One region of the Vibrio sp. 970 genome, then DNA from elsewhere that is predicted to be linked to it. Evidence: predicted binding sites of a transcription regulator. Region 1 holds the regulator's gene; each other region holds the start of a gene.
What was found. The regulator CRP, encoded in region 1, controls carbon source genes, mostly activating them, when cyclic AMP is high. The targets are predictions, from matches to a motif close to TGTGANNNNNNTCACA.

Region 1 (10,511 bases):
GCAGATTACTGTGCGTACCCAATGGCATCAATGGAAGGTCAAGAGACTGTCTTGCCTGCAACATTGAGTCCAGGTGTAGCGCTATAAGTTTTAATAATAGAGTCGCAACTATGCATTGCGGCTCACCTTGCCGGCGCATCATTTAGGTATGGGTTGTAGTGATCGTTGGCAGAACACGAAAAGTGAGCAAAGACTCGGAAAAGCGTGTTGACTGACTGGCATTTACCGTCACAGGTTGATGGTTGCTCGTTCATTATTCTGGACAACTTTTGTTGTGAACGAGCAGCCAACTTCCGCTTACCTTTAAACTCTACATCTCGTAACAAGGAGTCGTTATGACGCCCGATGTGTTATTTGAATCGCTATGGCAAGATTACATTCAACGTCTTTGCCCTTCGGCTGCTAAAGTGCATCAGCTGCTTCAAGAAGATGAGCCTCTGATGAATGATCATATAGCTTTACGTACCTTCAATATCGCGCCTCTTGGTATTGAAACTCTAGCTAAGCCATTTGTAGCTATTGGTTACAAGGCGTGTGGTGATTACATTTTCGAAAGCAAAAAGCTGGTTGCTAAGCACTATGAGCACCCAGATCCGAAGCAACCTAAAGTATTTATTAGTGAGCTAAAAGTTGAAGAGTGCTCGCCTGAGCTACAAGAGATTGTGAAAAATTTGGTGGCACAAGTCGATGCTGACAAGCTGAACGATAGCGCATTCTTACATGGTGGACGCTTGTGGGATTTAAGCTTTGCTGATTACCAAACGTTGGCTAAAGAAAGTGAGTACGCATCTTGGCTTGCGGCGCATGGTTACGGAGCAAACCACTTCACGGTGAGCGTTAACCAACTCAATGAATATGAAGAAGTGAAGCAGGTAAACGATCATCTGCGTACCGCTGGGTTTACCATTAATGAAAATGGTGGTGAAGTGAAGGGCACTCCTGAGGTGTTGCTAGAGCAGTCATCGACCATGGCTGATAAAGTAGCGGTTCGTTTTAGCGAAGGCACTGAAATTATCCCTGGCGGGTTTTATGAATTTGCTAAGCGCTATCCGATGGAAAATGGTGATTTGTACCCAGGTTTCGTGGCCGCTTCAGCTGACAAAATCTTTGAAAGTACGAATGGCTAAGTTTTAGGGTTAACCTGTTAAGCTTACTCATTAGTGTTCGCTGCACCCTATCTCATTTGGTCATGAGCAAATAAAAAGCCACCAATGTTGCCATTGGTGGCTTTTATAATTTTGTTCGTGTCACTCTAGTTTGAGATTAACGAGTACCGTAAACCACGATGGTTTTACCGTGAGCAGAGATTAGGTTCTGCTCTTCTAGCATCTTCAAAATACGACCTACTGTCTCACGAGAACAGCCAACAATTTGACCGATTTCTTGACGAGTGATCTTGATTTGCATGCCGTCTGGGTGAGTCATTGCGTCTGGTTGTTTTGCAAGGTTCAGAAGCGTCTGAGCGATACGACCAGTTACGTCTAGGAACGCCAGGTCACCCACTTTTTGGCTAGTTACTTGAAGACGACGAGCCATCTGCGCAGAAAGACGCATTAGGATGTCTGGGTTTACTTGGATAAGCTGACGGAACTTCTTGAAAGAAATTTCAGCAACTTCACAAGGAGATTTAGCACGAACCCAAGCTGTGCGCTCTTGGTCTTCCTCGAATAGACCAAGTTCACCAATAAAGTCTCCTTGGTTTAGGTAAGAAAGGATCATCTCCTTACCTTCTTCGTCTTTGATAAGAACCGCAACAGAACCTTTAACGATGTAGTACAAAGTTTCTGCCTTTTCGCCCGCGTGAATTAGCGTGCTCTTTGAAGGGTACTTATGAATATGACAGTGTGAAAGAAACCACTCTAATGTTGGGTCGGTTTGAGGTTTACCTAGAACCATAATATCTCACTTCCTCTGCAGGGTACGCTTGCGCTATCCATATTTTAGCTAAGCCTGAATTAGGCCTACTAGAATAAGAGCACTTTTTATATGCTGCAAGCTCTCTTGTGTTTCGGTAAGAAATAGTATCCTTTTTCGAAAACGATTTCTTGATTTTAATCGTGCCATGATTGAGATTTTGTAAGCAAAACTGTGCACATGATCACGGTATGAAAAGTAAACATCTTCGCAGGCAGGTTTTTAGCCAATTTTCCCTGTTTCGATGAGCTGTTGTAGGATAGGCCGAACTATGAGCTCCATTGCAAAGCTCATCTTACCGCCGGGTACGACAATCGTGTTGTGGCGTGACATGAATGAGCCATCAATCATGGCCAGCAGATATGGGAAGTCGACATTCTTGATACCGCGTAGGCGAATCACCACAAAACTCTCATCCAAACTAGGGATGCCTTTTGCATTAAGTGGGTTGGAAGTATCAACGGTCGGTACGCGCTGGAAGTTGATGTGAGTACGAGAAAACTGAGGAGTGATATAGTTGAGGTAATCGTCCATGGATCGCACGATTGAGTCCATTACCGCTTCACGCGAATGGCCGCGATCGCGAGTGTCGCGTACGAATTTTTGTATCCACTCTAAGTTCACAATCGGCACCATGCCAATTAAGAAATCCACATGTTGAGCAACATTAACATCACCATCCACCACGCCACCATGTAACCCTTCATAAAACAGCACGTCGCTGTTTTCGGGTAAGTCTTGCCACGGTGTAAACGTGCCTGGCATTTGATTGTAGGGAACCGCTTCGTCAAACGTGTGCAGATAACGGCGCACGCTGCCAGTGCCATCATGCCCGAACTTACGGAAAAACTCTTCTAGTCCCGGGAAGTCATTAGCTTGTGGGCCAAAGTAGCTAATGTGTCGACCTTGCTCGCGGGCTTTGCGAATTTCGATGTCCATTTCTGGGCGAGTAAAGCGATGGAAGCTATCGCCTTCAACCCATGCGGGTTTAACGTTCATCATATTGAACATTTTACGGAAGGCTTCAGATGTAGTGGTCGTGCCGGCACCGGACGAACCAGTAACCGCAATAATTGGGTGTTTAGCTGACATGACAAACCTTGTCGAAAATTACTTACCTGTAATGTGCAGTAGAGTTACTACTGCACGGTCGATATCCCACTATAGCACGTAACAATACCTTGTCATCGAGTGGGATACGGTAAAATGTGAAGGGTCTAAAATTTTGTTTTATGTTGAATATCGACGGTTTCGTGTAGCTCAGAGAACACGATAACCGCTTCACCTTTTTCCAATTGAGCTTTAACTTGATCAATTTTGTCTTGCAAAGAAACCTCGACGGTTCCGTAATCCGTTCCTTCGCGTAAGACGAATTCACGAATTAAGTTTTCCAATGTTTCCGGCGCAATGTCTTGCCATGGAATGATCATAAATACCTCTAACTTTTATGATGAGCGGCTAGTTTACTGCGTTCGTTGCTTGGATACAGCAGAAAGGTAATCTGCGGCGATACTTTCGTAATACGCGGGCAGCGCTTCCTCCAACCAAAACTTAGGTTTTAACGCCGTTCCTGTCAGGAAGCCAACATGGCCACCGTGTTCAAAGAGACGGTAATCAATGTTATCTGGCAGAACAAACTTCGGGATCACATCGTCGGTCATGAACGGATCGTCTTTGGCATGGATGATCAGTGTGGGTAGCGTGATTTGCTGTAGTTTACTTAAGCCAGAGCATTGGTCGTAATAATCTTGTGCGTCTTTGAAGCCATGCAATGGTGCCGTAATCAAATCATCGAATTCATACAATCGTGTGACACGTTTTATTGAGTTGTAGGACAGCGCAAGCTCGCCATGCAGTAGATGATGCTTTTGTAACGCGTTACGTTTCAGTGAAGAAAGCAGATAACGGCGATACACTTTTGAAAAGCCTTGTTCTATACGGTTTGCACACGCCGCTAGGTCTAAAGGCGCTGAGATAATAGTCGCTGCATTCAAAATAGGGTGGTCTTTATATTGGGCTAAATAATTCGCCAACATGTTACCGCCAAGAGAAATACCAACTGCAACTTTGGGATTATCAGGAAAACGTTGTTCAAGGTGCTCTAGGAAGTAACGAGCATCCGTCACTTCACCCGAGTGGTAAGCTCGTGCTTTTTTGTTTGGTTTACCGCTGCAGCCACGAAAATGCATCATCACCGACAGCCATCCAGATTGAGCAAATGCATTCATTAACCCATTGGCATAAGGGCTATAGAAGCACCCCTCTAATCCATGAAATAAAACAAAAATCGGCTTTTTTTGTGCAGGCTCTTGGGTTGGGTCCTCGCTCCACGCGAGATCGAGAAAGTCGCCATCGGATGTATCGAGGGTTTGCCAAATCGGCGTAAATAACGCTTTTTTGCGAATAAAACGCGGCAAAAGCGTTTGGAGATGCGGGTTTTTGATCCCGGCGGCTGCGAAAAATTGTGTCATACCTAACTGCTCTTATGCGGTCCTTCGGTGTCCGTTGAAGAACTTATTAATATAATCCTTTATAAAGATTATAGGTATTCTACAGATTTATGGGCGTTTTGGTGGTTGAATGTTTGGCACCGGAATAGCAAAGGCTTGCTGCAAATGCTCCCCACCGAGTTGACGACAGTATCTCAACGTCAGTGGGTCACCATCATTTTTGAGTAGTGCAAGTGAGTTAATGCAGTCCACCAAATCCGCTTGTTGCTGCTTTTCTAGTTGCAGCTCAAACTGCAAGGTCTCACGATACAAAGCGTCATTGACTTGAGACTTAAGGTGGCGACGAAGGTCGCGAAAGGAGTGAAGTAAAGTTTCGCTTCTACCTAGACAGTCTTGCACCAAGGGCCAGTCTTTTTCTTGGAAAATGAGTTGCTGCTCATCGAGCCATCTGAGCAGCAGGAGTAGGTTCACGTTACCGTGGTAGTTGTTTTGCAATGATAAGCACGCCTCTTTCACTTCTCGCACACCATAAAACTGCAGACTAAACTGCCAAAGGTGTTCTAGGGTGAGTGTGTATTCAGCGTGTTGATTACTCATTGATTAAACTCTAGCTCCATCTGCTCCAACGTTTCTTGAGCAGACATCCATTCCATTTCAATTTCTTCGAGCTCAGCCTTACTAGAAGCTTGAAGTGCCAGCACTTGGTTAAGTTTAGCTTTATTTTCGGCCGCATACAGTGAGTTGTCCGCCAATTGTTCTTCAGCTTCGGCCAGTGCAGCACCTAACTTATCCATTTTATTTTCTAGTTGTGTCAGCGTTTTGCGAATTGGCGCTGTCTGTTTTCGAAACTCTGCATCGCGACGTTTTTGCTCTTTTTTCGCTGCCGCGCTGTTGGCGCTATCTTTGGCTGGCTGTGCGGCTTGTGCTTCTTTGCGTTCCGCTCTTTGTTGTTCGGTTAACCACTTGTAATAGTCATTTAAGTCACCGTCGAACGGAGCAACTTGTCTATCATGCACTAAATACAAGTCATCGGTCGTAGCGCGCAGTAAATAGCGGTCGTGCGAAACAATCACCATCGCACCTTCGAATGTTTGCAGTGCCATCGTCAATGCTTGGCGCATGTCCAAGTCTAAGTGGTTGGTCGGTTCATCAAGTAGCAACAGGTTTGGCTTTTGCCACACAATTAAAGCCAATACCAAACGGGCTTTTTCGCCACCAGAAAACGGCGCAACTTTTTCTAGTGCTTTGTCACCTTGGAAGCCAAAGCTACCTAGGTAATCACGTAGCTGCTGTTCGGTTTGATCGGGTGCGATTTGCATCATGTGTTGCAGCGGCGTTTCTTCAGGATGAAGCGTTTCTAACTGGTGCTGAGCGAAGTAACCAATTTTCACGCCTTGTGAGTAAGTTAGGTCACCACCTTGCGCGTTAAGTTCACCAGAGAGCAGCTTGATTAAGGTCGATTTACCCGCACCATTACGGCCGAGTAAACCAATACGACTGCCAGGAACCAAGTTCAAGCGGATCTTCTCTAAGATGAGGTTGTCACCGTAACCTGCAGATACTTCATCCATCATCATGATTGGGTTTGGCAGCGCAGCTGGCTCACGGAATTGAAAGCTAAATGGGTTATCGAATTGAGCTGGCAGTACTTTTTCCATGCGCTCCAAAGCTTTGATACGGCTTTGGGCTTGGCGTGCTTTTGATGCTTTGTAACGGAAGCGGTCGATGTAGCTTTGCATGTGCGACATCTGCTTCTGTTGCTTTTCAAACATCGCTTGTTGTAACACCATTTTTTGCGCACGTTGGTTTTCGAATGACGAGTAGTTACCCGTGTATTCGTTCAGCTGCTGATTCTCGATGTGAATGATGCGACCAACAATTGGATCAAGGAAGTCTCGGTCGTGCGAGATCAGAATCAGCGTGCCAGGGTAGTTTTGTAGCCAACGCTCTAACCACATTACCGCATCCAAATCCAAGTGGTTGGTTGGTTCGTCGAGTAGCAGTAGATCAGAACGACACAATAGCGCTTGAGCCAAGTTAAGACGCATACGCCAACCACCCGAGAATTGGGTCAAACTCCAACTCATTTGCTCTTGGCTGAACCCTAAACCATCGAGCAGTTCTGCCGCGCGAGCGCGAATGCTGTAACCACCAATGGTTTCAATTTTACCGTGTATCTCGGCAACTAGGGTTCCGTTGTCTTGTGTTTCTGCTTCAGCCAACTGCTTTTCGAGTGCTCGGTACTCGCGATCACCATCAATGACGTATTCCAGTGCAGTGCGCTCTAGCGCAGGCGTTTCCTGTGCGACCCAGGCCAACTCCCAATGTTGAGGTTGGCTAAATGAGCCAGCATCAATTGACAGTTCATCTTTCAGTAGGGCAAACAGCGTTGATTTACCGCAGCCGTTTTTGCCCACAAGACCGACTTTATCGCCAGGGTGAATAGTCGCAGAAGCTTGGTCTAAAAGAGGTTTACCGCCACGCAGTAACTGAATATCAGAGAAGGTAATCATAAAGTTTTCATTCACTTTGCGCAGTGCGCGTTGCTTGGTTACATAGCGAAGTGGTTTCAATCGTTTTTAAAGCCACTTGGGTATATATCTAGCGGTGAATAGTAGGGGTATTGACCGGAAAAGTCGATTGATTCGCTTTAATTGCATTATGCTGTACAAAAAAGTATAACAATTTGATAACGGATAAAAATAACCACAAGGACGACCATTTGGCTGTTGCACCGTCTATTCTCCCAAAAGTTCTGGTCATTTATGCTCATCCAGAGCCACATAACTCGATTGCCAATCAAGTGATGATAAAAAAAGCTCAGTCGCTTGATCACGTCACTGTGCACGATCTTTACGGTGTTTACCCTGATTTCTTTATTGATGTGAATTACGAACATGAGTTGTTGCTCGCTCACGATGTGATTGTATTTCACCACCCACTTTATATGTATTCATGTCCAGCCCTATTAAAAGAGTGGCTAGACCGAGTGTTAGGTAAAGGCTTTGCGTTTGGCGGAGGTGCGGCGCTAGAAGGAAAATACTGGCGTAGTGTCATTACAACAGGTGGTAAAGAAGAAGCCTTCAGCGCGAAGGGGTACAACAAATACCCACTTGAGCAAATCTTGCAACCGTTTGAACTGACGGCAGCCCTATGCCAAATGCACTGGATTGAACCTCTGGTGTTGTATTGGTCAAGAAATGTTTCGGATATTGAACGCTACGAACATGCCGAGTTATACCGTGGATGGTTGAGTAACCCACTTGAAAACTGGCAAGCGGCAGAGCGAGGAGGTCAGTATGGCGATCACCAGTGAGTTTCTTCAAAGCAGTGTGGTCTTTCTTTCGGCTGCGGTTATTGCGGTGCCGATTGCTCAGCGCCTTGGGCTTGGCTCGGTTTTAGGTTATTTACTCGCTGGTGTGTTGATTGGCCCATGGGGGCTTGGCTTAATTAGCGACGTTGATGCCATTTTGCATTTTGCCGAGCTTGGGGTTGTGTTGTTACTGTTTTTGATAGGGCTGGAATTAAACCCTAAAAAATTGTGGCAGATGCGAGGGCCGATTTTAGGTTTAGGCGGTGCGCAGGTTGTGGTCACGACCGCCGTGATTGGTAGTGTCGTCAGTATGTTTGGCGTAAGCATGCAAGTGAGTTTGGTGATCGGGATGGGGTTGGCGCTGTCCTCGACGGCGATTGCGCTTAAAGTCATTGAAGAGCAAGGGCTTAATGGTACCGAAACGGGGCAATCTGGTTTTGCGGTGCTGCTCTTTCAAGATATTGCAGTGATCCCGATGCTGGCGATGTTGCCCTTGCTAGCAGGCGGGCATAGTGGTGGAAGTTGGTTGGATGTCTTCACTATTTTAGGCAGTGTGGTAGCACTGTTGATTGGAGGTCACTTTTTACTACGTCCGCTATTTCGTTTTGTCGTGATGAGCGGCGTTCGTGAGCTCTTTACCGTTGCTGCACTTTTAGTCGTGCTTGGCATTTCGGTCGTGATGCAAAAGCTCGGCCTTTCGATGGCATTGGGGACTTTTTTAGCAGGCGTTTTGCTGGCAGAGAGTGAGTATCGCCATGAGTTGGAAATCGCTATCGAGCCATTTAAAGGTCTGTTGTTGGGGTTATTCTTTATTGCGGTGGGCATGGCGGTAAACTTGGGGTTATTGGCATTACATCCTTTAGAGATTCTCGGTGCGGTGGTGGCTTTGGTCGTGGTTAAGGGTTTGGTTTTGTATGCATTGGCGAGAGCTGCCCGTGTCGGAGCCAAAGCGAGAAGCCGTATGGCTGCAATTTTGAGCCAAGGCGGTGAGTTTGCCTTTGTCATATTTACCGCGGCGAGCCAAGAGGGCATTTTGTCCAAAGAGCAAGTGGCGTTTCTGTTGGTGGTGGTCAGTCTATCCATGGTGACGACTCCTCTTTTGCTGATGGGACAAAAGAAGTGGTTTGCTCATACCCTGAATCAAGAAGAAGAGGGCATGACCACGAAAGTCGTGGATCGCCGACCACGCGTTATCATTGCAGGCTTTGGACGTTTCGGTCAGATCGTCGGACGTTTAATGTATGCCAATAAAATCAAAGTGACAGTATTAGAAAGTGATGCCAGCCAAATCCACCTATTACGTAAGTATGGTTACAAAGTGTTTTATGGCGATGCGACACAAATTGACCTATTGAGGGCTGCTGGCGCTGATAAAGCGGAAGCATTGGTTATTTGTACTGATTCACCTGATGAGGTGATGGCCATCGTGGACATTTGTCGCGTGCACTTCCCGAAACTTAAGTTGTTAGCCCGAGCAAGAAGTCGTGTCGAGGCTTACCAGTTAATGAGTCATGGTGTAGAGAATTACTCTCGTGAAACATTTTTAGGGGCGCTAGATCTCGGTCGCCAAGCGCTCGTAGAACTGGGTATGCATCCTTATCAAGCAAAGCGGGCAGAAGCACATTTTCGCAAGTTAGATAATGCTATGCTTAAAGACTTATTGCCTCAACACAATGAAGATAAGAAATTAGCTCAAAGAGCGAAAGAGGCCCGCAAAGAGCTAGAAGAAATATTTGGTCGTGAAATGGAGAGCGACCATCAGTCACCTAATCATTGGAAGTAGTACTTGAGCCAAGACTCAAGCTAAGGAAATAGCGTGAAAATCAAGAAACGTTTTATTGCCGGCGCTAGCTGCCCAAATTGCAGCCAGCAAGATACCCTGCGCTGGTGGATTGAAAATAACATCGAATTAGTTGAGTGTGTCGAGTGTGAGTTTACAGAGCAGCGTAAACCACAATCTGTAGAGAAAAATAAACACTCAGATCAGGAAATGATCGGAATTTTTAAGCCGGAGTAATTGAACTTCGATAATTGATCCCCATAATACACCCAGATATCTCAGTACTTAACCCCATTCAGGTTAAGTCAATTAATCTCCCTGGAGTTAGTATGAAAATTGAAAAGAACGTTGTTGCAAGCCTTGCATACAAAGTAATGATGGAAGACGGTGTCGTTGTTGATCAATCAACAGCAGAAGCACCTCTAGATTACCTTCACGGTCACAACAACCTAATCACAGGTCTTGAAAAAGAACTTGAAGGTAAAGTGGCTGGCGACAAGTTCTCAGTAACGGTAGCTCCTGAAGAAGCTTACGGTGAGCACAACGATGCGCTAGTACAGCGCGTTCCTGCGGACGTGTTCCAAGGCGTTGAGCAAATCGAAGTGGGCATGCGCTTCCTAGCTGACACTGACCAAGGTCCAATCCCTGTTGAAGTAACAGAAGTTGACGGCAACGAAGTGGTCGTTGACGGTAACCATATGTTAGCTGGTCAAACACTAACTTTCGAAGTAGAAGTTATGTCTACACGTGAAGCAACAGCAGAAGAGATCGAACACGGTCACATCCATCAAGGTGGTGGCTGTTGTGGTGGTCACGATCATGACCACGATCACGAAGAAGAAGGCGGCTGCTGTGGCGGTGGTAGCTGTGGTTCTCACTAATCATAAGCTCCTTCACTAGATAATCTTTATCTAGCAAAGTTTTGAAAAGCGCAAGTTGAGTTTTCAACTTGCGCTTTTTGTTTATCTAAGGTGTAGTGCCAACCATACAAGGAATAACAGTTGGACAAAGCGATGACGAAACCTTTCTCGATTGCCATTCATGGCGGTGCAGG
Region 2 (10,511 bases), on a different contig from region 1:
TCGTAAGTAATGGATGCGAACGATGGGTATTGCTCAGAGTAGAAACACCAAGGGTCTTGTTTGTGTGGCAGCCCTTCCCCATTTGGCCCTTTGAGCTCAAATTTGTACTGAACGCCTTCTTCTAAGCCAGGAATGAACAAACCCCAAATGCCATAATCTAAACGTTGCATTGGGTGACGACGACCATCCCATTGGTTGAAGCAACCGACAAGGCTAACAGCCGATGCATGCGGAGCGTAGACAAGGAAACGAACACCGGAAATGTTTTCACCGCCACGTTCTAGCGTGACAAAGTGTGCGCCCATGTAGTGATACATGTCTTTTGGCGTATGCAGATGCTCGTACTCTTGGTAGATATTGTGGTACTGGTACGGGTCATCAATAATTTGTTCAACACCATTCCAATCGACCGCTAAACGGTAGTGGGTCAGGTGTAAATCGCGTTGTTCTTTTAAGATGAAACCGCTGTCGCCATCACGCTCAAGCGCCACGCGAGGTTCACCATTAACAAGCAGTTCAACCTTGTTTGCGCCCGGCATCCAAACTCTCAGCAAAGCTTCGTCGTCAATGAATGGACCCAGCGCCGCAAATGGATCTGAGTAAGCCGCCTCAGCAAGCAGTTCGTATGCGCGTTCGTGTTGTTTCTTTATTTTCTTGGTTTTGGTGGTTTTCAAATCTTTCTCCCTAGAGCCAACATCCTTTTCAAGACCAGAGATCTGAATCAAACATCGGTTTCTCCACAGCCAACGTTGTGAACTCACAAAAAGACTCCGCTTCTCACGTTCGTTGCGTAAACGGCGTCAAAATACAAAAATGCCCGCTATTGTCGCGGGCATAATAACGGTACTTCATCCTAACGGATTGTGTTTTAGGAATGAGTGACCTAGACGGAACTTTCGTACCTCTGAGCTAACAAAATTGGTAATCAGCTCGTCCATCTACGCCACTCTAGGCATCTTACTTACTCGCCTGTGCGCGAACTTCAGTAAGGCGTTTAGAAATACGATTCACATCTTCACGGCTGAAGATTTCATCTAGGTTCATCGACAATTTACGACGCCAGTTTGGATACTCATCCACCGTACCAGGAATATTGACAGGTTGATCCATTTCTAGCCAGTCTTCAAGCTGAACGCTAAGCAGTGCAGAGTCACCCGCGGCTACGTGCAGTTGCAGCGCTTCGCTTAGGTATGAATCCATTGGCACGTACTGAGCATCATGACCAATGCCTTCTGGCAGATAGCCATGCCAGCGAACACTGTCTAGAATGCCTTGTTTGCACTTCAAGCGGTCAGCGAATAGGCCTTCCAACTGCTGCTCATCAGGGTACAGACCAATCTCACGCCCCATCTTCAAGTCATCACAGTGCCAGAAACCGCGTAGTGTTGGCATATCGTGCGTACACAGCGCAGCCATAGACTGCTCAGCGTAGTGCTTCGGAGAAATAAAACCGCCGTCGTCTTTTGATGTTTCGAAGAAGAAGACTTTGTACGAATGCACACCCGCATCACGAAGGATATCAACGATTTCATCAGGTACAGTACCCAAGTCTTCACCGATTACAGAACACTGATGACGGTGAGATTCCAACGCTAGGATTGCTAGCATGTCTTCAACTGGGTAGTACAGGTATGCGCCTTCTGTCGCTTTCTCGCCTTTTGGAATCCACCAAAGGCGAAGCAGGCCAAGTACGTGGTCGATACGCAATGCACCACAATGCTTCATGTTAGCACGTAGCAATTTGATGTAAGCGTCGTAGCCAGTCGCTTCTAAAACCTGAGGGTTAAGCGGAGGCAGACCCCAGTTTTGGCCTAGTGGACCAAGTACATCTGGTGGCGCACCGATGCTTGCATCCAATACTAGCGCGCCTTCGTCAGCCCATGTTTCGCTGCCTGAATCTGCAACACCAACCGCAAGGTCACGGTACAAACCCACAGCCATGCCTTTTTCTTCGGCTAGCGCTTGCGCTTCTTTGATTTGATCGTCTGCGATCCATTGCAGGTACATGTACAAGTGAACACGATCTTGGTTGTCCTTAATGTACTTCTGAGTACCAGCTGCGTCGAATGTGCGGTATTTCTCAGGGAATACTGGCCAGCCCCACATGTTTGCATCTTCTGCATGTAAATCAGCATGAAGTGCATCGAATGCAGCTTGATGTAGCAAGCTGTCGCCGCCTTTTTCAACAAAGTCCAAGAAGGCACGAGCGCGATCGGTGTTCTTGTCTAAATGGCGAGCTTTAAACTCACTGAATAGCAGCGGAAGAACGCTCATTTTTAGTTGCGAAACTTCGGTGTAATTCACCCAATGAGAGTCTCGCGCTTTTTGTAGACGTTGTTGGAACTCTGCGCTACCCACTCGCTGTTGTGCTTCTGCACTAAGCGCGAACTCAGGTACAGAGCTTACGTCGATGTACATGATGTTCAGCCAGCGACGAGAAGACGGGCTGTATGGGCTTGCCCCTTCTGGATTCGCAGGGAACAGCGAGTGAATCGGGTTCAAGCCAATGAAGTCACCGCCACGAGAGGCAATATCACTCACCAGTTGTTTTAGGTCACCAAAATCACCGATGCCCCAGTTATGCTGAGTACGCAGTGTGTAAAGCTGGATACTAGGACCCCATAGCTTTTTGTGTTGGTTTAGATCGTCTTGTTTGAAACACGCTTTCGGCGTAATGATCAATGACATCTCGTAAGGTGTTTTACGACGCTTACGACTGATGATCAGTTTGTGATAACCCCAAGCCAAGTTCTTTGGCAATGCAAACACTAGAGGGCCACCCTCAGCACGCTCATCACGAACAATTTGGGACTGAAGATAGCCTTCAAGTACCTCTCCTTGTTCTGTTTCTAAACGCCAGCTGAATTCACTCTCACGAGCACTCGTACCTAGGTTTAGTTCCACTTCGACTGGTTCGCCGTCGCGTAAAACAAGAATAGGGGCTAGTACGTCTTTTTTATGTTTCTTTTCAGCAGAAGCCAGTAGTTTTTCATCACTGCTAGTATCGTAGCCAAGCGAAGCGAGCAAGCGGCGTAGCGTCTCCTCAGACACTTTAGCCTCATCTCCCCAAGCACTGACATAGCTATCAGCCAATCTCGCCATTTCCGCGACTTTCTTTAATGCTGTTTGTTCTTTCATCGCTTTCTCCGAAGGTAATACCAACACCTTCCATGTAGGGTTTTATTGTTATCAATAACTTCTTTTGGAAAATGACCAAAGGTAGCGCTTGGCTACCTTGGTCTTAACTAGGTTCTATTAGCGTTTCACCGCTTCAAGCTTCCAGATATTGTTCACGTAGTCGCGGATTGAGCGGTCTGACGTGAACTTGCCAACAAGGGCGGTATTAAGAATGGCCTTCTTCGCCCAGCCAGCTTGATCTTTATATTGTTCGCTCATGTCTTCGTGTGCTTTCACGTAAGAGGCGAAATCCGCGAGACATAAGTATGGGTCACCACCGTCTAGCAGGCTGTCGTATGTGGCACGCAGTAAGCCCGGTTGGTCTGGTGTGAACTCTTCACCCAATAGCAAGTCCATTGACGCTTTGAGTAAGTGATCCGCATTGTAGTAATCAAATGGGTTGTAACCTTGAGCTTTCAGCGCTTTCACACCTTCAACATCTAGACCGAAGATGTAGATGTTCTCATCGCCTACTTCCTCACGAATCTCAACGTTTGCACCATCCATTGTACCGATAGTTAGCGCACCGTTTAGCGCCATCTTCATGTTACCTGTACCTGATGCTTCTTTACCCGCTAGCGAGATTTGTTGAGAAACGTCAGCCGCAGGGATAATGATTTCAGCCATGCTCACGCGGTAGTCAGGGATGAATACCACTTTCAGCTTGTTACCGATGCGAGGATCGTTGTTCACCTTGTCTGCAATCTTGTTGATTGCGAAGATGATTTCTTTCGCTAGGTGGTAACCCGGTGCTGCTTTTGCTGCGAAGAACACAACGCGTGGCGTACACTCAAAACCTGGTTCATTAAGAATACGGTGGTACAGAGACAGTACGTGTAGCAAGTCTAGATGCTGACGTTTGTACTCGTGCAGACGCTTGATTTGAACATCGAAGATTGCATTAGTATCGAGCTCGATACCCATGTTCTCTTTCACCCAAGTTGCTAGGCGTTCTTTGTTCTCTTTCTTCACTGCCATGAATTCTTTTTGGAATGTCGCGTCAGTAGCGTACTTCGCAATACCTTCAAGTTGCTCTAGTTTCGCTGGCCATTCTGGACCGACTTTCTCAGTGATAAGCTGAGACAGACCTGGGTTACAGAACTTCAACCAGCGACGTGGCGTAATACCGTTCGTTACGTTGTGTAGACGTGTCGGGTACATTTCGTGGAACTCTGGGAATAGGTCTTTCTTAACCAATTCAGAGTGAAGTGCTGCTACACCGTTTACTGCGTAAGAGCCGATTACACATAGGTTTGCCATGCGAACCATGCGGTGGAAACCTTCTTCGATGATAGAAAGCTTCTGTTGCTTCGCGACATCACCCGGCCACATTGCACGTACGTCTTGTAGGAAGCGGTGGTTGATCTCGTAAATGATCTCCATGTGACGTGGTAGCAGGTGCTGGATTAGCGACTCTGGCCATGTCTCTAGTGCTTCTGGAAGTAGCGTGTGGTTGGTGTACGCAAATGTCTTAGAGCTGATTTCCCAAGCCGCTTCCCAAGCTAAACCTTTTTCATCCATCAGGATGCGCATTAGTTCAGGAATCGCAATCGTTGGGTGCGTATCGTTAAGCTGGATAGTCTCTTGCTTAGGTAGATCCGCTAGCGAGTAGCCCGCAGCTTCGTGGCGACGTAGGATGTCACGTACAGACGCTGCTGAGTGGAAGTACTGCTGCATTAGACGCAGTGTTTTACCTTTCTCGTGGTTGTCGTTCGGGTAAAGCACTTTAGTGATGTTACCTGCGTCGATCAGTGCGTGCTGAGCTTCGAAGTAATCACCATTGTTAAAGCTTGCTAGTGAGAATGGTGCAATCGCCTGACATTCCCAAAGACGTAGCGGGTAAACCGTGTCTGATTCATAACCCACAATTGGAAGATCCCAAGGCATTGCTCTTACTGTCATGCCTGGTACCCATTTGCGGACTTCTTTACCGTTCTCGTTAATCACTTCAACGTGACCGTAGAAACCGATCTCTTGCGCAAGTTCTGGACGCGCAATTTCCCAAGGGTAGCCTTCTACACCGCGCCATGCGTCAGGTGCTTCTTGCTGGCGACCATCTTTGAATGACTGTTTAAATAGACCGTATTCGTAATGTAAACCATAGCCGACAGTTGGGAATTCTTGTGCCGCACATGAATCCATGAAACACGCAGCCAGACGACCAAGGCCACCGTTACCCAATGATGGGTCGCGCTCTTCTTCTAGCAGATCAGTTAGGTTGTAACCCAGTTCAGCCATTGCTTCTGTTACTTGTTCATACAGACCCATGCTGATTAGGTTGTTACCCGTCAAACGACCGATAAGGAATTCTAGCGAAAGGTAGTTAACGCTCTTCGCACTTTTAATGCGTGGATCTTCTTCTGTCGCAAGCAAATCTAGAGTAGTAAATTCAGCCAGAGCATGCCCCATTGCTAGGTACCATGCGCGGCTGTCTGCGTTTTCAATCGTATGAGCGTAAGTTACAGATAGGTGTTTCTTTACGCTTTCTTGGAACGACTTCTTGTCAAATTGTTTTTGTTGAGTAGGTTTCATTACGAAATTCTCACGTCTTTTGGTAATTCATCTGCCATACATCGTGCATTTACCTCTGTGAATAAACATCCTCCTAATTCTCATCCTTTGAAGGAGGAGGGCTGAGGGCGTAGAGGGGGTACCATTGCTAGGTTAGTGATCCAAATCTCAACAAAGTGAACTTTGCACCAGTTCTTAGTGATTTTGATCACAATGGAATGTGAGAAAGGTTAAAACCCGTTCATGACGCTTTTTATAGTCCACTCATCTGATGATGTGAAAATTGTAATATCGGTCACATTAACTCGGTCAGCGTAGAAGAACTTTTCGTAATCTATGTGCAACGCGATCTTAACGCTAACGAAACAAACGATATTTAAGTGACGACAATCACAAATAAAGGGCGTAGTTGATGGTAAATCCATCAACCCTTGAGAATTAGGAAGTGGATCAAAGTAACGAACATTTCTGATGTCGTAACATCCCTCTCAGCTCACAGGATTGTACGCTTTTTATACAAACTAGAATTAGGCGATGTGAGTTATTTCTAGTTTTCGCTAGCTTTTATATTTAAGTGACCGTATGGAATGGTTTTTCAGACGGACGCAAGCCCCAATAGTAGCGACATTATCCGGTATTCAAACAGTGTTTTTGATGCTGATGGCATCATTCAGTAAGACGGCTTTCAAGGGGGCTTTACTAGAATGATCACGTTGCTGTCATTTGGGTATACATAAATAAGGACATAACTACTAATGTGGATTCCATCTAAGCTTACTCGACCAGGACGCCTGCACAATGCCATCGTGCGCCCACGAGTGTTGGACTTACTACAGCAAGCGCCTTACTACAAATTGGTTTTATTCCGATCCCCAGCAGGTTACGGAAAAACAACAATGGCAGCGCAGTGGCTATCCGATAAGCCAAACGTCGGTTGGTACAGCATTGATGACAGCGATAACGACGGCTTTCGCTTTGTAAACTATCTGCTTCAAGCATTAAACAAAGCCACCAACTTCAGTTGCGCTAACGCACAAAAACTGGCGGAAAAACGTCAGATCTCGTCTTTACGCTCCCTATTTAGCGAAGTATTCGCTGAAATGGCTGACTTTCATCAAGAGTGCTACGTGGTACTTGATGACTACCATTTAATCACGAATGATGAAATCCATGAATCCATGCGTTTCTTCTTAAAGCACATGCCAGACAACCTCACCGTTGTGGTAACCAGTCGTGCAGCGCCGCCTCTGGGCACTGCAAACTTACGTGTTCGTGATTTAATGATCGAAATCGGCAACGAGATGTTGGCGTTCGATACCGAAGAAACGACTCGCTTCTTTAATCAGCGTATTGCCGATGGCATCGACGAAGACATGGCAAACAGCCTCAGAACCTATGTTGAAGGTTGGCCATCGGCGATGCAGTTGATCGCATTACAAGCCCAACATCAAAACCGCACATTGGCACAAACTGTAGAGTCGGTATCGCAGTTCAATCACGCGCACTTGTGGGATTACTTGGTCGAAGAAGTGTTTGACTTACTCGATCACGAAACTCGTCACTTTTTAATGCAAGTATCCGTGCTTGACCACTTCAATGATGAGCTAGTGTTTGCCCTTACCCAACGCGAAGATGCACTGGGAATGATTGAATCGCTTAACCGTTACGGCTTATTCATTTATCCGCTCGAAGGGGAACAGAACTGGTTCCGGTTCCATAACTTATTTGGCGAGTTTTTGTCTCATGAGCGCCAAGCTCGTATTCCTCAGCAAGAAAAAGATCTCCACCGCAATGCTGCTATCGCTTGGTTACAACAAAAAGCACCACACCAAGCGATTCATCATGCACAAAAATCGAATGATAAGGACTTAGTGGTAGAGATCCTAAACGAATACGGCTGGAAGATGTTTAACCAAGGCGAACTCAGCACACTGGAAAGCTCAATTAACAAGTTGGACGATGATCTGTTGTTCAGCCACCCAAAACTTACGATGCTCCGAGCATGGTTGGCTCAAAGTCAGCATCGTTATAACCAAGTGGGCCACCTGCTTGAAGAAGCGGAAGAGGAACACAAAAAGCGTAACATTGCGTTAGATATTCATTATCAAGGTCAAGCAAACGCGTTGCTTGCTCAAGTGGCTATCAACAGTAACCAACCAGAAAAAGCTCTCGAATTAGCGGAGCTAGCGCTTAGCCAACTTGATAACACTATTTACCGTAGCCGAATTGTGGCGACTTCGGTTGTTGGTGAAGTTAACCACGTGCTAGGTAAACTAGACCGTGCTTTGCCGATGATGCAACAAACTGAAAAGCTAGCTCGTCAGTATCAGGTATATCACCAAGCGTTATGGGCAATATTGCAGCAAAGCGAGATTTTAATTGCACAAGGTTACGTGCAAGCTGCCTTTGAACTACAAGATTCCGCATTCCGTCTGATTGAAGATCAGCAGCTTCAGCATGTTCCTCTTCATGAATTTTTGCTGCGTATTCGCGCGCAAGTACTTTGGTGCTGGAACCGACTTGATGAAGCGGAAGAATGCGCGTACAAAGGTCTGCAAATTCTCGAAAACCATTCACCAAGCAAGCACTTACATAGCTATTCGATGTTGGCGCGTATTGCGATTGGACGCGGTGAATTAGACAAAGCCGGTAAATTCATTGAGCACATCCAACACTTGATGAAACAGTCGACTTACCATGTAGATTGGACTGCAAACGCTTCACTATCGTTGATTCTATTTTGGCAAGCGCGCGGGAATACCGATGCAATGCAAGAATGGCTCAACACTGCGGTTCGTCCTGAATCGGCATGCAACCACTTTTCTCAATTGCAATGGCGTAACATTGCCCGCGCCCACATTAACTTAGGCCAATATACCGACGCTCGTGCTGCGTTAGATTTCCTCCAAGGTGAAGCTCGTCGCACTAACCTAATCACAGATACTAATCGCAACTTAGTGGTTGAAGCGGTCCTTTCTGCTCGCCAAAAAGATGAGGAGCAAGCCAAGGCTCTGTTAAAAGAAGCATTAGTAATGACGAACCAAACTGGCATGGTCGGAAACTTCCTGATTGATGGTGCAACCATTGGCGGTCTGCTGGAGAAGTTGAGCCTCCGCCATGAACTGGGCGATCTTGAGCGTCACCGTGCTCAACAGTTAATGAAGGACATTTCATCGAATCAACGTAGCCGGTCGATTCACTTTGATGAAGACTTTATTGAAAAGTTGGTGAATCACCCTAATGTGCCAGAGCTAGTACGTACCAGCCCATTAACACAACGCGAATGGCAGGTTCTGGGACTGATTTATTCAGGCTTTAGTAACGAGCAAATCGCACAAGAGCTGGATGTGGCAGGTACGACAATTAAAACCCACATTCGCAACCTGTACCAAAAGCTTAATATTGCTAATCGTAAAGAAGCCATTGTGACAGCTGAAAATTTGCTACAGTTAATGGGATACTGAACTGCTAGATAAACGGGTTAAAACGTAAAGTAAAACACAAGGGTTGGCGTAACACGTCAGCCCTTTTTTATGACTGACAGGAAGAGAAGTGCAATTTGCAAAGCACGTAAGTAACGTTGTTCATATAAAAAAATAGCCAACCGCAATAATCGCGATTGGCTTATATTTAGTGTGAACAAATTGTATTCACTAACAACGTCAGTTGGCTAGGTGACCCTCGGCTTAAGAAGGGTCGAGCAGTATTATGCATTAATCATGCCAAAATACAAAGACTTATTTTTGGGCACAAGATCTCATATAAGCTGGATTTATTCACGCGCAAATTATCAAAATGCAATTTGATAATGCAAATTGCAATTGCATAATGCAACCAAGATTGATAATTGATAGTAGAGTTAATCATCTCAAAAATGTAAACCAAGCATTAAAAGCTCGTTACGGCGGCATTGTCTTTTGGCGGGTAATAAAGATAGGCAATAGATTGGATATAAAACCAAGTAGTTACAGCACTATTTCATACTTTTTTCATCGCAATGTTTGTATACTCTCTGCCATCGAAACGACTTAGCATTAGAGCAATGAACTACTTAATTACTTTCTTCAAGGGAATCGCCATGGGTGCAGCAGATGTTGTACCTGGTGTATCTGGCGGCACCATCGCGTTTATCACTGGTATTTACGATACGCTGCTTGAAAGCATTCGACGCATTAACCCCTCACTTTTCTCTGTCTGGCGAAAAGAAGGGGTTAAAGCCGCGTTTAATCACATCAACGGATTCTTCCTTATCGCTCTGTTTGCCGGCATTTTCACCAGTATTGCAACGCTAGCAAAGTTGATTACTTGGCTTCTTGACACACACCCGATCCCACTTTGGTCATTTTTCTTTGGCCTGATTTTGGTCTCTGTGTATCACATTATTCGTCAGGTTGAGCAACGCGATCTTGTCCGCTTTGTCATTCTGCTCGTTGGTGTCGGGTTTGCTTATAGTATTACTGTGCTCAAACCTTTACACATGGAACCAACGGCCATTAACACCTTATTCGCTGGAGCTATCGCGATTTGTGCGATGATCTTGCCGGGTATCTCTGGCAGTTTTATTTTGCTGCTGATTGGCATGTATGCTCCTGTATTAGCCGCAGTGAAAGGTTTTCAAGTCGATACATTAGCGCTATTTTTGTCTGGCTGCGTGATCGGTTTACTGTCCTTCTCTCACTTATTGTCGTGGTTACTACGCAAGTTCCGTGATTTCACCCTGATGTTTTTGACTGGATTAATGATTGGTACGTTGCCAAAGATTTGGCCATGGAAAGAAACCATCACTTGGCGCACCAATTCGAAGGGCGAACAAGTGCCATTGC
Region 3 (10,511 bases), on a different contig from region 1:
TACCTTCGATCAATAAATATTGCTTAGGGCGATCTGCCTTCATTCTGCTACCCACACCCGCAGCAGGCACAATTGCGATATGCGATGAGTTCATATCCAACATTTTAATGGTTTTCCTCACCTATAATGCGGTAAAAAGTCTCGCCATCTTTAACTAAACCGAGCTCATGACGCGCACGTTCTTCAATCGCATCAAGACCTTGCCTTAAGTCATCAATCTCAGCGAACATTTCATTGTTGCGAGCTTGTAGCTTGCTGTTCACTTGTTGCTGAACTTCAATTTCATCTTTTACTGTGTAGTAGTCAGACACTCCGTTTTTACCAAACCATAGAGTGTATTGAAGCAAGCCAAACAGTAGCGTAAGGGCTATAACAAAGATTCGCATATCGCTGCTAACATTCTGTACCGGAAGGAATTAGATAAGGTGACATATATAGCATAAATGCGAGGTTGCCTCTAGGGGAGAAAGGGAGACTCACACGCTCCTTACAAGAAATAAGCAGCAAAATGAAACAAGCTCATAGGAAGCGCTCCTTACCCATGACCAAAGTAAGAGCCAAAAATACAAACTTATAAATACAAAAAAACCGCCGTAGCGATGGTTTCAAAAAGCTATTTAGCGAAACTTTACTCAATAAGAATTAAGCTTGACCTTTAACTTCTTTAAGACCGCTTACTTGAAACATGGACTTAGCGCTTCCGTTATATAAAAAAACACCCCGCCAAAGCAGGGTGTTTTAAAAGCTTTAAGTTAAGCTGCTAATTCAGTGAAGAATTAAGCTTGACCTTTAACTTCTTTAAGACCGTTGAAAGGAGCGCGCTCACCTAGAGCTTCCTCGATACGGATTAGCTGGTTGTACTTAGCAACACGGTCAGAACGGCTCATAGAACCAGTTTTGATTTGACCTGCAGCTGTACCTACCGCTAGGTCAGCGATAGTTGCATCTTCAGTTTCGCCAGAACGGTGAGAGATTACTGCTGTGTAACCTGCGTCTTTAGCCATCTTGATTGCAGCTAGAGTCTCAGTTAGAGAACCGATTTGGTTGAACTTGATAAGAATAGAGTTAGCTACGCCTTTCTCGATACCTTCAGCAAGGATCTTAGTGTTAGTAACGAATAGATCGTCACCTACTAGTTGAAGCTTGTCACCTAGTAGTTCAGTTTGGTGCTTAAAGCCATCCCAGTCAGACTCGTCTAGACCGTCTTCGATAGAAACGATTGGGAATTGGTTAGCTAGCTCAGCTAGGTAGTGGTTGAACTCTTCAGAAGTGAAAGTTTTACCTTCGCCTTTCATGTTGTAGATGCCAGCTTCTTTGTCGAAGAACTCAGATGCAGCACAGTCCATAGCTAGAGTTACGTCTTTACCTAGTTCGTAACCAGCAGCTGCAACAGCTTCTGCGATAACTTCTAGAGCTTCAGCGTTAGATTTAAGGTTAGGAGCGAAACCACCTTCATCACCAACTGCAGTGCTGTAGCCTTTAGACTTAAGAACTTTAGCTAGGTTGTGGAATACTTCTGCACCGATACGTAGACCTTCTTTAAGAGTCTTAGCGCCAACTGGTTGGATCATGAACTCTTGGATGTCAACGTTGTTGTCTGCGTGCTCACCACCGTTGATGATGTTCATCATTGGTAGAGGCATAGAGAACTGACCTGCAGTGCCGTTTAGCTCAGCGATGTGCTCGTATAGAGGCATGCCTTTCGCAGCAGCAGCAGCTTTAGCGTTTGCTAGAGAAACAGCTAGGATAGCGTTAGCACCGAATTTAGATTTGTTTTCAGTGCCGTCTAGTTCGATCATTACTGCGTCGATTGCAGCTTGGTCTTTAGCGTCTTTGCCAACTAGAGCTTCAGCGATTGGGCCGTTTACAGCTTCAACTGCTTTAAGAACACCTTTACCTAGGAAACGTGCTTTGTCACCGTCACGTAGCTCAAGAGCTTCGCGAGAACCAGTAGATGCGCCAGATGGAGCTGCCGCCATACCTACGAAACCGCCTTCTAGGTGTACTTCAGCTTCTACAGTTGGGTTACCACGTGAGTCGATGATTTCACGACCTAGAACTTTAACGATCTTAGACATTAATGTTTCCTCTCGTTTCAAATATAAATGTCAATCTTAAAGGGCAGCAGCACAACCTTCGCCGCCGCCCGTATCCTTTTACTTCTCGAATTCGCCGCGTGCGTTTTGGCCCGCAGCCTTAACAAAACCTGCAAACAATGGATGTCCATCGCGAGGAGTCGAGGTGAATTCTGGGTGGAACTGAGCCGCTACAAACCATGGGTGAGCTGGGTTCTCAATCATTTCCACTAACTTCTTGTCCGCAGATAGACCTGATACTTTTAGGCCTGCTTTTTCGATTTGCGGACGAAGCACGTTATTCACTTCGTAACGGTGACGGTGACGTTCATGGATCGTCGCGCTACCGTACAGTTCACGAGCTTTAGTCCCTTTCTCTAGGTGACACAGCTGTGAACCAAGACGCATCGTACCGCCTAGGTCAGACTTTTCAGTACGCTCTTCTACGCTACCTGATTCGTCTACCCACTCTGTGATCAAACCTACCACAGGGTACTTAGTCTCTTTGTTAAATTCTGTTGAATGTGCACCTTCCATACCCGCAACGTTACGCGCGTATTCGATTAGTGCAACTTGCATACCCAAACAAATACCTAGGTAAGGCACGTTATTTTCACGTGCATATTGAGCCGCACGGATCTTGCCTTCAATACCACGATCGCCGAAGCCACCTGGTACTAGGATTGCGTCCAAACCTTCTAGAAGTTCAACGCCTTTTGTTTCGATATCTTGTGAGTCTACATACTTAATTGTGACGCTTAGGCGGTTTTTCAAGCCAGCGTGTTTAAGCGCTTCGTTCACAGATTTGTATGCATCTGGTAATTCAATGTATTTACCAACCATACCGATGGTTACTTCACCAGTAGGATTTGCTTCTTCGTAGATAACCTGTTCCCATTCAGAAAGGTCTGCTTCAGGAGCAGTAATACCAAAGCGAGCACACACAAGGTCATCTAGCCCTTGAGATTTAACCAACTGAGGGATCTTGTAGATAGAGTCTACATCCTTCATTGAAATTACTGCTTTTTCTGGAACATTACAGAACAGTGCGATTTTTTTACGCTCATTCGCAGGAATAACGCGATCGCTACGGCAAACTAGGATGTCTGGCTGAATACCGATAGATAGAAGTTCTTTTACAGAGTGTTGCGTCGGCTTAGTTTTCACTTCGCCCGCTGCCGCTAGGTAAGGAACAAGTGTTAGGTGCATGAACATTGCGCGCTCACGGCCTAGCTCAACAGCTAGCTGACGAATCGCTTCCATAAATGGTAGTGATTCGATATCACCAACAGTACCGCCAACTTCAACGATAGCCACATCATGGCCTTCAGAACCTGCAATAACGCGATCTTTGATTGCGTTAGTGATATGAGGGATAACTTGAATAGTTGCGCCTAGGTAGTCACCACGACGTTCTTTACGAAGTACGTCGGCATAAACACGACCTGCAGTGAAGTTGTTACGCTTGGTCATCTTGGTACGGATGAAACGCTCGTAGTGACCAAGGTCAAGGTCAGTCTCTGCGCCATCTTCTGTAACGAACACTTCACCGTGCTGAGTAGGGCTCATTGTGCCCGGGTCAACGTTGATGTAAGGGTCAAGCTTCATCATAGTCACTTTAAGACCACGAGCTTCTAGAATAGCCGCAAGAGATGCTGCTGCAATACCTTTACCTAGAGAGGATACAACCCCGCCAGTAACAAAAATGTAATTTGTCGTCATGTTTAACCTGAAATTGGTTGAATGAGGGAAATGGAGTGCTTCTGGACGGGAGATAAATATACCAGAAGCTCCTTACCGCCACAACGTGAAATCTATCACACCGTAATTTTTTATTTTTTGCTTCAAATCAAAGTGAGCAAAGACAAACCAAAGTCCGTTTTCGTGTAACCAAACAAGCTGACCTTATATTATGTATTCTGCCAGTTTACCTCTGCCTCGATTCTTCTTGTTTTACTTCATCCCAAAAATGGTCAAGTTCTGATAAAGAACAATCTGTAAGTACTTTGCCTGACTGCTGGACCTTGCCTTCAACTTGTTTAAAACGTCGCGCAAACTTTACGTTTGCTTTTCCTAGTGCGACTTCTGGGTTTTTATCAAGGTGGCGAGCCAAATTGACAGTCGCAAATAGCAAATCACCGAGCTCCAACTCAACTTTCTCTTCATCGGGCTGAACTTGCAGTGCCTCTTCCATGACTTCGTCAATTTCTTCTCGTACTTTATCGACAACCGGGCCAAGTGAATCCCAATCAAACCCAAATTTTGCACATTTTTTCTGAATTTTTGTAGCACGAGAAAGTGCCGGCAAAGAGTTTGGTATTGAGTCTAGGATACTTTCTTCCGCTTTGCCTACTAGGGCTTTTTCTTTTGCTTTTTCCGCTTCCCAGTTCGCGTTAATTTCCTCGTCAGATTCAAACTCAACATCTGAAAAAACATGCGGGTGGCGACGAGTCAGTTTTTCGTTCACGGTTTCGACGACATCCGAAAAGTCGAACAGCTCTTGCTCTTTCGCTAGCTGACTGTAAAAAATCACCTGAAACAACAAATCCCCTAGCTCTTCTTTTAGATTGGGCCAATCTCGATTTTGAATCGCGTCCACCACTTCGTAGGTTTCTTCTATAGTATGCGGAACGATGGTGTCAAAGGTTTGTTTTAAGTCCCAAGGGCAACCGTTTTCTGGGTCACGCAACTTCGCCATGATTTGTTCTAACTGTTCAATTGGATGACTCATTTTTTGTTCCTTTAAACCTTTCTATTAAAGAAAAAGGTGAGCAGCCAAAACCACTCACCTTCCACATTGTATTTTCTCAGCAGCTTTCACTAAGTAATTGTTACTTTGACAAGGCAACAAATTTTCGCGACTCCTGAGCATGGTTCACCATGTGATGGAGCAAGTGCGTACAGTCAACAACGCTATAACGATAACTATGACGAGAGTTTTAGCCGAGGCGTTTCACCGTCATGACATCCTTGATCTGTTCCACGCGCTTCGAAACCCGCGAAAGCACCTCAATATTGGTGACTTCTAGGTCAAAGTCCATGATGGCAAGTTGACGTCTGTAGTCGACTCGGTTCTTCATACTGGTCACTTTGATCTTTTCGTTGGCGAACAGTGTCGTAATGTCTTTGAGTAGACCACCTCGCTCCATCGCTTCAACACGCACGGTGAGGATGTATGACCCCACAAAGCCGCTGCCCCAGACTGTATCGATGATGCGCTCTGGCGCATGATGGCGCAGTTCTTCTAACTGTTCACAGTCACTACGGTGTACTGAAATCCCACGACCTTGCGTTATGTAACCAGAGATATCGTCACCTGGAATTGGCTGACAGCAACGTGCTAGATGTGTCATTAGGTTATCGACGCCTTCTACTACAACTGCGTCTTTTTTCGGTCGGCTTTGCGCGGGTGATTTATGCTCAGCTTCTTGCAGTTTTTCCAGTGCTTGCTGGTCTTCTTCCTCTGCCGTTGGCTTGTTAACTAACGCGTTGATATGGTTAATGATTTGATTGATGCGCAAATCACCGCTACCTACCCCAACATACAATTCATCTGGTGTTTTGACGTTAAACCGCTTGAGGGCGTAATGCTCTGCATCTTTTAACGTTGCGCCAATTTTGGCTAACTCATGCTCAAGGATTTCACGACCTGCTTCGAGGTTCTTCTCACGGCTTTGTTTTCGGAACCAGGCGTTAATTTTGGCACGCGCACGACCAGAATGAACGAAGCCTAATGATGGGTTTAACCAGTCACGTGATGGGTTAGGTTCTTTCTGAGTGATAATCTCGACTTGGTCACCCATATGTAATTTATGCGTGAACGGCACAATACGACCTCCGACTTTGGCACCGATACAACGGTGTCCCACTTCGGAGTGAATGTGATAGGCAAAATCTAGCGGCGTTGCCCCCATTGGCAAATCGACAACATCACCACGTGGTGTAAAGGCATAAACACGGTCATCAAAGACTTGGCTACGCAGCTCATCGAGCATTTCGCCAGAGTCAGACATTTCTTCTTGCCAATCCAGTAGCTTACGCAGCCACGTGATCTTCTCATCATAACCGCTTCGGCTGCTTGCCCCTTCTTTATATTTCCAGTGCGCGGCAACACCCAGCTCCGACTCTTCATGCATTTGCTTGGTACGAATCTGGATCTCGATGGTTTTGCCTTCTGGCCCTAGAATTACGGTGTGGATCGATTGATAACCGTTTGGTTTAGGGTTAGCAACGTAGTCATCAAACTCGCTCGGTAGGTGCTTGTATTTGGTGTGAACTACACCCAAAGCCGCGTAACAGTCTTGCAGTTTGTCTGCGATGATACGTACTGCTCGAACATCAAACAGCTCATCAAAGGCCAAACTCTTCTTCTGCATTTTTCGCCAAATGCTGTAGATGTGCTTAGGTCGACCACTCACTTCGGCATTGATGCCCGACACTTCCATTTCGTGCGTGAGGTCTTCAACAAAGTCTTTGATGTACTGTTCACGAACGATGCGTCGCTCAGAAAGCTGCTTGGCAATTTGTTTGTAAGTTTCCGGCTGTTGGTAGCGGAAAGCGTAATCTTCAATTTCCCATTTCAGCTGACCGATGCCTAATCGGTTTGCTAGCGGCGCATAGATGTTGGCACACTCTTTTGCCGCCGCACGTCGAACTTCATCAGGCGCTTTTTTAACTTCAATAAGGTTACAAATTCGCTCCGCAAGCTTGATAACCACGCAGCGGAAGTCATCCACCATGGCAAGCAGCATGCGGCGTACGTTATCTACCTGAGATGACGCTGCACTGCCTTCCATGTTGACGTTGAGTTGGCCAATAGCAGCCATTTCTTCAACGCCGTCGATTAATTTTATGATTTCTTTGCTGTATTTCTCTTCCAGAATTTCTCTGTTAAAAGCACCACTTGAAACCAAAGGAAACAGTTGAGCAGCCACTAAAGTGGCTTGATCCATAGACAAGGTGATCAAAATTTCGATCATTTCTCGTCCACGCCACAACAACAGCTCCGCTTGCTCGTTATCAGCTAATACCGTCTGGCAATCTCGATATACTTCGATTAAGCGTGAGGCTGTGTTTTTCTCTTGTCCTAGGCTAGCCACCCAGTTTTCGAGTTCAAACTGTTCATCTTGGTTTAAATGCGCGCTTCTTACCGCAACCATCTCATCATCCTAATTATTATATTCGTGTGGTTTGACTAACACCGTCCAGGTTAGTTCTTTTTACCGCGCGTACACGCTGGCTTTATGACCACCCACCACAAATAAGGGGTCAAAGTCCTAAAGTTAGGACTTTTCAAACAATGCCATCGATTCTAGATGACTGGTATGAGGGAACATATCCAGCATACCTAATTTCGTTAATTTATAGCCTTGCTCTATCAAGCTTTGACTATCCCTAGCAAGGGTAGCAGGATTACAAGAAACATAAACTACACGCTGTGCGCCAAGCTCAGAAACTTGATCGATGATCCCACTCGCTCCCGCGCGTGCCGGGTCTAATAATACTTTATCAAACCGCTCTGCGGCCCAGGCTTGGCCTTCAAAATCTTGCTCAAGGTTAGCGTGATAAAATTGCGCGTTATTGATTTGGTTCAAAGATGCATTGTTTGTGGCTTTTTCTACCATCTCTGCAACACCCTCTACTCCAACCACGTGCTTAGCTAATTTCGCAACTGGTAAACTAAAGTTGCCTAAACCACAGAACAAATCTAACACTCGGTCACTCTTTTGTGGGTCTAACCACTCAACCGCTTGCTTGACCATTTGTTGGTTTACACCTTGGTTTACTTGAATAAAGTTATTTGGTGCAAAAGGGATTTTCACTCCAACTTCTTGATAAAAAGGCATATCGCCTTCGATAAGGTCTAATTGTTCTGTCGATGGCATTAAGTACAACGATGCGCCATGACGTTTTGCCAACTCCGTTAGAGATTGAGTTTCACTCGTTGTCAGAGCGCTCAAGTGGCGCAGCGTAATACACGGCCCATTATCACCAAGTACCAGCTCTACATGACCCAATTGTTCAGGCTTTTTGAACGCTTTTAGGGCTGAGTAAATCTCTGGCAGCAAAACATTCAGTTCCGGTGCCAGCACTGGGCAATCGGTCACTTGCGCAATTTGCTTACTCTGCTTTTTACGGAAACCAAAATGTAGCTGACGTGTTTTTTTATCAACAAACAAGCTCACTCTCGCACGGCGACGGTAGGCCTGCGAATATCCCAATAACGGGGCATCTAGTTCAATGTCACTGCCTGAAAATTTTCGCATTAGCTGACGCAACGTTTGCTGTTTGTACGTCAATTGTTGGTCATAATCTAGATGCTGCAAATCACAGCCACCGCACTCATGATAATGTGGGCAAAATGGCTCCACACGAGCTTCACTCGGCTTAAGGATTTTAATCAACTTACCGCGAGCGTATTTGCTCTTTTCTTCCACCAATTGAGTGACCACCTCCTCACCCGGCAGTGCTCCATCAATAAACAATGGCTTCTTTTTGAGGTAAGCAATGCCTGCGCCGTGGTGATCTAAACGCTCTACTTGCACTGCTTGGTGCCGAGTATTGAGTTGGGTTTTCTTTTTCGGTTGAAAGATGCGTGCCATGCTCTATGCCTGATTTATGTGTAATTGCTCTTCGGCTTCACTATTCTTGATTGCAGCCGTTGTGTGATTCGAGTGACTTGATTATGCTTACCGTTTATTCGGTGACGTCACTTCTTTGCTCAAGGCTTTATCGTGCGCTTGAGAAATAATGCGTTATTTTCCCATATCCAGACTCCGATGTAATTAGATAACATGACCAGATATGGCTTACGAGCACGTGTAATTACACTAACTCTCGCTCCCACTCTCATTATTGGTTTATTACTGAGCGGCTTTTTCTCATTTAACCGCTACCAAGACCTTGAGAAACAAGTTATCACCACTGGTAACAGCATTATTGAGCCGCTGGCGATTGCCAGTGAAACTCATCTACTATCAGAAAGCCGAGAGGCGGTACGTCGCTTGATAAGCTACGCGCACCGCAAAAACTCCAAACTGGTTCGTAGTATCGCGGTATTTGATGAACATCATGAGCTCTTTGTGACCTCTAACTTTCATCCTAATTTTGAAGCCTTGATGTTTCCCAAAGATAAACCGATCCCGCAACTGGGTAATTCGGAAATCTACGAAAACTCACTGATATTGCGTGTCCCCATTTTGTCAGAAGGTCACTACTTAGCGGAGTTGTCGAACGAAAGCCAAGGCACAAAAGCGATTGGTTACATCGCCGTCGAGTTAGATCTCTCCTCCTTGAGGCTGCAACAGTATCAAGAAGTCTTCTCTGCTTTTTTAGTTCTGGTTCTCGGCCTTGGCTTAGCAAGTGTGTTTGCTTCACGTCTAATGCACGATGTGACCCAACCTATCACCCACATGAAGAATGTCGTTGACCGCATTCGCCGTGGTCATCTGGATGTGCGTATCGAAGGCAAAATGCACGGTGAGTTAGACCAGCTAAAAAATGGCATCAACGCCATGGCGGTATCGTTATCAGAATATCACGTGGAGATGCAGCACAGTATAGACCAAGCCACGTCCGACTTACGTGAAACGCTTGAGCAGCTAGAAATTCAGAACGTTGAGTTGGATATCGCGAAGAAACGCGCGCAAGAAGCGGCCAGGGTTAAGTCAGAGTTCTTGGCGAACATGTCGCACGAGCTGCGTACTCCGCTCAATGGGGTGATTGGCTTTACTCGTCAAATGCTTAAAACGCAGCTTTCTAACAGCCAAACGGATTACCTACAGACGATTGAGAAATCGGCGAACAACCTGCTGAATATCATCAATGACATTCTCGACTTCTCGAAACTTGAAGCGGGTAAGCTGGCACTCGAAAACATTCCTTTTGATTTCCGAGAAAGTTTAGAAGAGGTAATTAACCTACAAGCCACAAGTGCACATGAGAAAGGGTTAGAAATCACCCTAAAAGTGGACCCTAAAATTCCACCAGGTTTAGTTGGGGATCCACTACGTATCCAGCAAATTTTGACGAACTTAGTCGGTAACTCAATCAAGTTTACCGAGCGAGGCAACATTGATGTTAGCGTAGAAATGCGCTCTCAATCAGGAGACTCCGTCGAACTGCAATTCATGGTGCGAGATACCGGTATTGGTATCTCTGAGCGTCAGCAAGCGCAGTTGTTCCAAGCCTTTAGCCAAGCAGATGCAAGTATTTCACGTCGTTACGGCGGTACTGGTCTTGGTCTGGTTATCACTCAGAAACTGGTGAGCCAGATGGGCGGCGAAATCAGTTTAACCAGCCGTCTACACCAAGGTTCAACCTTCTGGTTTACGGTGCGCTTGCACTCAACCGAGATGCCAATGAGCGAACTGATTGAAGTGGAACTTCTGACTGGGAAGCAGTTACTGCTGATTGAACCAAACATGCAAGCCGCAT

Region 2: the regulator CRP is predicted to act here: its motif matches at 5,973-5,988, upstream of R7Q11_RS03680 (glycogen/starch/alpha-glucan phosphorylase).
Region 3: the regulator CRP is predicted to act here: its motif matches at 3,882-3,897, upstream of R7Q11_RS14600 (CTP synthase).

Annotation. Positions count from the first base shown of each region.
Region 1 is NZ_JAWOTW010000025.1:29,872-40,382, forward strand. It holds gene astD (succinylglutamate-semialdehyde dehydrogenase) at 1-87, shown strand, start outside; gene R7Q11_RS23085 (DUF1338 domain-containing protein) at 336-1,127, shown strand; gene crp (cAMP-activated global transcriptional regulator CRP) at 1,264-1,896, opposite strand; gene R7Q11_RS23095 (phosphoribulokinase) at 2,137-3,006, opposite strand; gene R7Q11_RS23100 (YheU family protein) at 3,132-3,344, opposite strand; gene R7Q11_RS23105 (hydrolase) at 3,378-4,385, opposite strand; gene R7Q11_RS23110 (TIGR02444 family protein) at 4,473-4,961, opposite strand; gene R7Q11_RS23115 (ABC transporter ATP-binding protein) at 4,958-6,877, opposite strand; gene kefG (glutathione-regulated potassium-efflux system ancillary protein KefG) at 7,087-7,680, shown strand; gene kefB (glutathione-regulated potassium-efflux system protein KefB) at 7,664-9,460, shown strand; gene R7Q11_RS23130 (YheV family putative zinc ribbon protein) at 9,494-9,694, shown strand; gene slyD (peptidylprolyl isomerase) at 9,787-10,338, shown strand; gene R7Q11_RS23140 (isoaspartyl peptidase/L-asparaginase family protein) at 10,471-10,511, shown strand, end outside.
Region 2 is NZ_JAWOTW010000002.1:253,220-263,730, reverse strand. It holds gene glgB (1,4-alpha-glucan branching protein GlgB) at 1-674, opposite strand, end outside; gene malQ (4-alpha-glucanotransferase) at 958-3,138, opposite strand; gene R7Q11_RS03680 (glycogen/starch/alpha-glucan phosphorylase) at 3,256-5,709, opposite strand; gene malT (HTH-type transcriptional regulator MalT) at 6,444-9,152, shown strand; gene R7Q11_RS03670 (DUF368 domain-containing protein) at 9,731-10,511, shown strand, end outside.
Region 3 is NZ_JAWOTW010000009.1:56,116-66,626, reverse strand. It holds gene ispD (2-C-methyl-D-erythritol 4-phosphate cytidylyltransferase) at 1-103, opposite strand, end outside; gene ftsB (cell division protein FtsB) at 105-386, opposite strand; gene eno (phosphopyruvate hydratase) at 777-2,078, opposite strand; gene R7Q11_RS14600 (CTP synthase) at 2,157-3,797, opposite strand; gene mazG (nucleoside triphosphate pyrophosphohydrolase) at 4,003-4,806, opposite strand; gene relA (GTP diphosphokinase) at 5,015-7,234, opposite strand; gene rlmD (23S rRNA (uracil(1939)-C(5))-methyltransferase RlmD) at 7,358-8,677, opposite strand; gene barA (two-component sensor histidine kinase BarA) at 8,870-10,511, shown strand, end outside.